Regions from separate parts of the Hydrogenovibrio crunogenus genome, predicted to be linked through region 2. Evidence: predicted binding sites of a transcription regulator. Region 2 holds the regulator's gene; the other holds the start of a gene.

Region 1 (3,427 bases), 820 kb from region 2:
GTAGCTGGTTTTGTAATCGCCGCTGAAGTATTCTTTGGCGATTTCCTGAACACTGTTGCTTGGAATAAATGGCCGTTTACCAATGGCTAAATCCTGTTTCGATCCCATCTGGGTTTGGAAAAAAGACACGATTAAATCTTTCGAATGGGTTGGGTAGGCATCCGACAAGCTTACCGGACCAAACAGGTATTTGGTTTCTGGGTGGCGGGCGACATAGGCTCCAATGCCATACCAAAGATAATCCAGGCTGCGTTTGCCCCAGTAACGCGGTTGTACAAAACTGCGCCCCATTTCCAACGCATTGGGTAAATAATCCCCCATTTCTGGTTTGAGATTGAATAAGGTGCTGGTGTAAAGACCATCAATGCCTTCTTTTTCAACAATATGTCGACATTCTCCGATACGGTAAGCGCCGACAATCTCTAAATCCTCATCATCCCATAACACCAGATGGCGGTAATCGGCATCGTATTTATCCAAGTCGAACGAATGACCGGTGCCTTCCTCCACGGTTCGGAAGGTCAGTTCCCGCAAGCGACCGATTTCGTGCATCACCGGAGAGTCCGGCTCATAATCAAATAGAAAAATCTTTTTGCCATCTGCCGTTTCCCCTAACAGTTCCGCACTTTTCAAATCTTTTTTCAGCGCTTTTCGATTCACGGGATGGGCGATGGTATTTTCCGTTTTAAACGGAAATTTCTTGGCCGCTTTGGCCGGTTGGTTGAGGCGGTAAATGTGTTTACGAAACAATTTAGCAATGGTTGTGATCGGTAAATCACACGTAGCCACCGATTTCCACGGCACGGGCGAGCCGACATGAAACGCGATTTGCTGATCGTTCTTATTAAACATTTCTTTTACTAGCATCAACGTACCAAGCGGTTTATAAAGTGTCGATAACCCATAAAACAACGCTGAGTTACGCGCATCGATATACACTGGCACAATTGGAGACTGGGTTTTTTTCGCCAGTTTCAGAAACCCAGTTTTCCAAGCACTGTCTCGAACCCCATTCGGACGAATGCGCGAGACTTCGCCGGCGGGAAAAATAATCACCGCCTCTTCATTTTCCAATGCGGCAATCATCGCTTTGAAATGGGCCTTGTGGCTTGCTTGACTCGACATGTTATCGATGGTCAAAAACAACGATTGAAACGGTTTGACCTGCGCCAGCAACTGATTTGCGACCACACGTACATCCGGGCGAATGCTACGAATAAACTTAAGCAATGCCAAGCCATCCAAAGAGCCAATCGGGTGATTGGCGACAATCACCACACGGCCTTCTGCTGGAATATTATTAAAAGAGCGGTTATTCACTTGATAGGTGAAGTTATAATGCTCTAAACTTTTGTCCAGAAATGCGAATCCACGCAGATGTTTGTTTTCTTCAATAAACTGGTTGATCTGTTTTTCAAAGGTCAGTTTCTGTAAAAACGAAATCAATTTTTTCGCCCCGGTTTTTTGATGAAAATCAGGGTATTTTTCCAGAATGGTTTGTTCAATATCTAGCATCAAGTGACTCTTTCAGTAATGTCAGGTAACGGCTTTATTTTGCAATGCTTACTTGACCTGAATATGACAACTGCGTGAGCGTGTGATGACCGTTATATAACAGGAATATGACAATGATAACCTTAGGGTATATGGATTTAGCCAGCCTGGCAGGCATGGTGTTTTTACTTGGCATTTTATTGATGCTGAACGGGTTTAAAGAAACTCGGCAACTGTGGATTGCCTCCGTTCGAATGGTGGTGCAATTGCTTTTGATGGGCGTTTGGTTAAGCTGGGTTTTCAATTCAGACAGTCTATGGTTGGTCGGCTTGGTCGGTGGCATCATGCTGGCGTTTGCCGGTTATGAAATTCTCAAGCGCCAAACCTATCGTTTTCAAAAAGCCGGTTCGTTTGTGGTCGGGTTGATGTCGTTATCCATGACCGCATTGGTGTTGACGATTTTCACACTCACGCTGGTCGTACAGCCGCAACCTTGGTATGAAGCGCAATATGCCATTCCATTGTTAGGTATGATTCTGGGGAACAGCATGACTGCCATTGGATTAGGGCTGGATGCGTTGACCAAAAGTGCAGTGAAGCAGAAGAACCAAATCGAAGCGCAATTGGCTTTGGGCAAAACCGCCAAAGAATCCATGTTATTTTTAAAGCGTCAAAGCCTGCACACGGCAATGATTCCGGTCATTAATATGCTTGCCGCCGCCGGGATTGTGTCGCTGCCCGGTATGATGACCGGGCAAATCCTCGCCGGCATCGACCCGATTGAAGCAGTGAAATACCAAATCATGATTATGTTGTTGATTACCGTCTCCACCGCATCGGGCGTGTTGATTGCATTGAGGTTGGCGCAAAAGCGCTTATTCGATCAGCGCATGCGCTTAACGCTGGATCATTTGATTCGAAATTGATTCGGTTTCTCTTTCCTGATGCGTTTCAAAAATAGCCAGGCCTGGCTATTTTGATTCAATGTGGAACCGTTTTCTCTTGTGCTTTCCCCTGCGCTTTGTCTGGTTAAAGTCACCTGTTTCTTAGGTGAACAGCCTCTCGTCCGTTATAATGAAATCCAACTAATAAAGCTTTGAAATCATTTTATTTCAGGGGTTTGATAAGGATTCAAGGTGTATGCAACAAAGTGCGTTTTTAAAATTGCCGAAAAGTTTTTACGAGTTGGTGTTGCCAGAGCCGCAGCAAAACGCTCGCTTAGTCGCGGTCAATCATAGCCTGCTGGATGAATTGAATTGTGATTTGAACGACAAGCAATTGCTGGCACTGGCATCGGGCAATTTAACCGATGAAAGTCTGATTAATTTCAATCTGATTCCATTGGCGCAAAAATACACAGGCCATCAATTTGGGTATTACAATCCCGATTTAGGGGATGGGCGCGGCTTACTATTAGGGCAATGGCACGACAAAAACAACCAGGCCTGGGAGTTTCATCTCAAAGGCGCCGGGCGCACACCGTTTTCTCGCCGGGGCGATGGGCGCGCCGTATTGCGCTCCGTCATTCGGGAGTATTTGGCATCCGAAGCGTTGCACGGTTTGGGGGTGCCGACGACGCGCGCCTTGGCGATTGCCAGCAGTCAAGAACAAGTACAGCGTGAAATCTTTGAACCGCGCGCCAGCCTTATTCGCGTGACACCCACGCATATTCGTTTTGGTCATTTCGAATGGGCCGCCTCATTAGGCAAAGAGGCGTTGGACGCTTTGATTGCCTTTGTGATTGAACATTATTATTCCGAATTGGCAGACTTGCCTGAAACCGAACAAGCCGGCGCTTTATTGAAAGCCGTCTGTGGTCGAACCGCCACTTTGATGGCAAAATGGCAAGCCGTCGGCTTCAATCATGGTGTGATGAATTCCGACAATATGTCGATTATCGGCGAAACCTTTGATTTCGGCCCTTACGCTTTTT
Region 2 (3,427 bases):
CCATGATGAGATTGAACAATATATTGAACGCTTCAGCCAAGCGAGCATTCAGCAAAAGAAACTCATGCTGGCAGAACTCAAACAACATAAAGCCGAAGTAGAACTGAGTAAAAAAGAACGTAAATCTTTAAATAAGGTATATCAAAAAGAGTTGGTCAAACGCTCTGCATTTTTAAAAATTGTCGCCGCTTGGATCATCACCGTACCGGCTTCAGCCATGCTAGCAGCCATCATCTATTTCACCATTCGAGGAATGATGCTTCCGTAATGTGTCAATGATATACGTTTCTTATAAAATACCTAGCTTCGACTAGGTATTTTTTTATCCCGCGACTCACTGTCGGAGTCCTGTAATAGAATCACCGCTCTATTTGGGAAGTCACATCGAAAGACAGACCCTATTCCCAGCTGACTGGTCACGACTAATTTAGCGTGATGCCTTTCCAGAATGTGTTTTACGATGGCAAGACCCAGTCCTGTTCCGCCAGTGTCTCTTGAACGAGCCGTATCCACCCGATAAAAACGCTCAGTTAAACGACTCAAATGCTCTTGCGCGATCCCAATGCCATGGTCTTGCACTTCAAAATGCGCGCCTCTTTTGTCATGATACCAACGCACTTCAATGGATTTATTTTCTGGCGTGTAACGAATGGCATTTGAAATTAAGTTCATAAACACACTTTTTAACGGCTCTTCAAATCCCTTTAAAGCCAAATTCATGTCGACTTTAAAATCAATCGAGTGTCTGCCGTGGCTCATTTGTTCCGCATCAATATGCATTTCCTGCAAAATTTGCGGCACATTCACTTGTTTTTGCTTCCCGGTGATCGTTTCCGACTCCATGGAAGACAGCGTCAACAGGTCATCAATAATGGATTGCATTCGATAAGACTGCTGATGCATCTGCTCCAACGGTTTTTGCCAGGTTGATGAAGGTTCAATACTGTCAATCATGACTTCAAGATAGCCATTCAACACGGTTAATGGCGTCCGTAATTCATGCGAAGCGTTGGCCACGAAATCTCGCCTAATCTGAGCCAAGTTATACAGCTCATGAATATCCTTCACAATCAAAAGTTTATGTTCTTTAAAATATGGAAACAGTTTGATATTAAACACTCTAGGCATTCCGTTTAAGGATTGCAAAATCATCCCTTTGCCATAATGTTTTGATTTTAAATACTGAATAAAATCCGGATGACGAAACAAGGTTTCAATTTTACGCCCGGTATCGCTGTGCTTGAGTTTGAAGATTTTTTTAGCGGACTTATTAAACCACTCAATCTGGTTATATTCATTTAAGGAAATGATCGCATCCGGAATCGTCATGGAAGCGGCTAAGAATTGTTCTGATTTGTAAAATTGTAGGTCTGCGTGCTTTTCAAGCGAACGCTGTTTGCGAGACACTAAGTAACTCAGCTCTCCCCACAAACCGGAACTTGGTGGATAAGGAACTTTAGTTGACCCTTTCATCCACTGTTCAAAGCGTTTGATACTATAAAGTTGGCGGGCAACATAAAAGAGAAAATAGGCTAAAAGGGTGATTGTCCATAAATCGGTTGCCCAGCCAAAGAAAAGAGCAATCCATAAACCTGCCACGATCCAGGTTAGTTCTCTAGAAATTCCTTTCGACACTGACGCTAACGCTCCTTAATCGACGGAGAAACGGTAGCCAGCTCCCCTGACGGTTTGAATATAATCCGCAGCTCCGACCGGATCTAATAGCTTTCTTAAACGTCGGATATGAACATCAACCGTTCTTTCCTCTACAACGACATTTTCACCCCAAACCTGATCCAGTAACTGAACCCGTGTATAAACGCGGTTTGAATGCGTCATAAAGAACTGCATTAATTTAAATTCTGTCGGCCCCAGTTTAACTTCTTCATCATTCACTGTAAAACGATAGCTGGACAGGTCCAGTTTAAGTGGCCCGGTTTTAATCAAATCTAAGGTGCTTTTTTCAGGAGATTGGCGCCGTAATAAAGCTTTCACTCGTGCGACCAGCGCTCTTGGAGAAAAGGGTTTAACCACATAATCATCTGCGCCAGACTCAAAGCCTTGCACTTGATCATTTTCTTCTCCTCGTGCAGTCAGCATAATAATGGGCGTGGTGGCTGTTTGATCATTTTGACGAATTCGCTGTGCCAAAGAGATTCCTGACACACCAGGAAGCATCCAGTCTAATAATACACAGTCGGGTTGATGCTCAAGCAGCAATTTCCAGCCTTGCTCTGCATTTGGTGCCTCAATGACTTTATAGTTTGCAGCGGTTAAGGTGAAACTTAACATGTCACGAATCGCTGCCTCATCTTCCACAACTAAAATGCATTGCTCAGCCATACTGGATTATCCTTTCGGTGACTCTAATGTTTTTAATAGTTCATTCAACCGAGCTTCATCCAGGTTTCTAACATCATCACCTTGAACCAGATACAAAATACTTTCAACAATATTTCTGGCATGATCTGAAACGCGCTCGGCCGCTCTTAATGCAATAATCATTTCCATTAAACATTCGATTTTATCCGGGGATGTTTTTAATGACTCTTTAAGATCTTTTTCTATTTTTTTGAAGATATCATCAATCACTTCTTCCTCTCGAATGACTTTACCAACGCCATCGGTTGACACTCTGGCGAAAGAATCCAATGTCATTTTAAGCATCACACTTGAACGGTTTGAAATATCAACCAACTCAGGATAGCCTTGGATATCTGAACATTTCACGCCATCATGCTTACCGAAAACAAGAACCATTTTGGCAAGCTTCACCACTTCATCGCCCATTCTTTCAAGGTCAATCGCGATACGAATCGCAGCCAATATCAAACGTAAATCAGATGCAGTAGGTTGCTGGCGAGCCAGTACTTTGGCGCACAAACGGTCAATTTCCATTTCCGCTTGATTGATTGCTTTGTCAAACGAAATCACTTCCTGTGCTTTATCAATGTCTGAGCTGCCCAAAGACTGAAGCGCATTTTCAAGTTGGCGTTCAACCATCCCACCCATTTCTAGAATGTGGTTGAATAAATCTTCCAGATTTCGATTCAGCATTTCAGAAATATGTGTGCTAAATTCTTGCTTATCCATGCGTAAACTCCTTACTTATTGTTATTTTAACCCAATAAAAAGACTAGCCGTAACGACCAGAGATATAATCTTCGGTGCGTTTAACTTGAGGGTTCGTAAAGAGTGAATCCGTATCGGTATACTCTATTAAGTCTCCCATATACATAAATGCGGTATAGTCCGAAACCCTTGCTGCTTGTTGCATATTATGCGTCACAATCAAAATTGTAAAATCTTTCTTTAATTCAAAGATAAGTTCTTCAATGGCCAATGTCGAAATTGGATCCAATGCAGAAGTTGGCTCATCCAGTAACAACACTTCCGGCTTGATGGCAATAGCACGAGCAATACACAA

Evidence for each region. The regulator PhoB, encoded in region 2, activates phosphate uptake and scavenging genes when phosphate is short. The targets are predictions, from matches to a motif close to GNNTGTCATAAAACTGTCANAT.
Region 1: GHNINEIG_RS10650 (GNAT family N-acyltransferase) is a predicted target of PhoB. The motif match lies at 1,599-1,620, and genes of this name have one in related genera.

What each region holds. Positions count from the first base shown of each region.
Region 1 covers NZ_CP032096.1:2,244,211-2,247,637, reverse strand. The annotation lists gene GHNINEIG_RS10650 (GNAT family N-acyltransferase) at 1-1,515, opposite strand, end outside; gene GHNINEIG_RS10645 (ABC transporter permease) at 1,623-2,420, shown strand; gene GHNINEIG_RS10640 (protein adenylyltransferase SelO) at 2,635-3,427, shown strand, end outside.
Region 2 covers NZ_CP032096.1:610,731-614,157, reverse strand. The annotation lists gene GHNINEIG_RS02850 (inorganic phosphate transporter) at 1-268, shown strand, start outside; gene phoR (phosphate regulon sensor histidine kinase PhoR) at 301-1,635, opposite strand; gene phoB (phosphate regulon transcriptional regulator PhoB) at 1,651-2,343, opposite strand; gene phoU (phosphate signaling complex protein PhoU) at 2,350-3,093, opposite strand; gene pstB (phosphate ABC transporter ATP-binding protein PstB) at 3,137-3,427, opposite strand, start outside.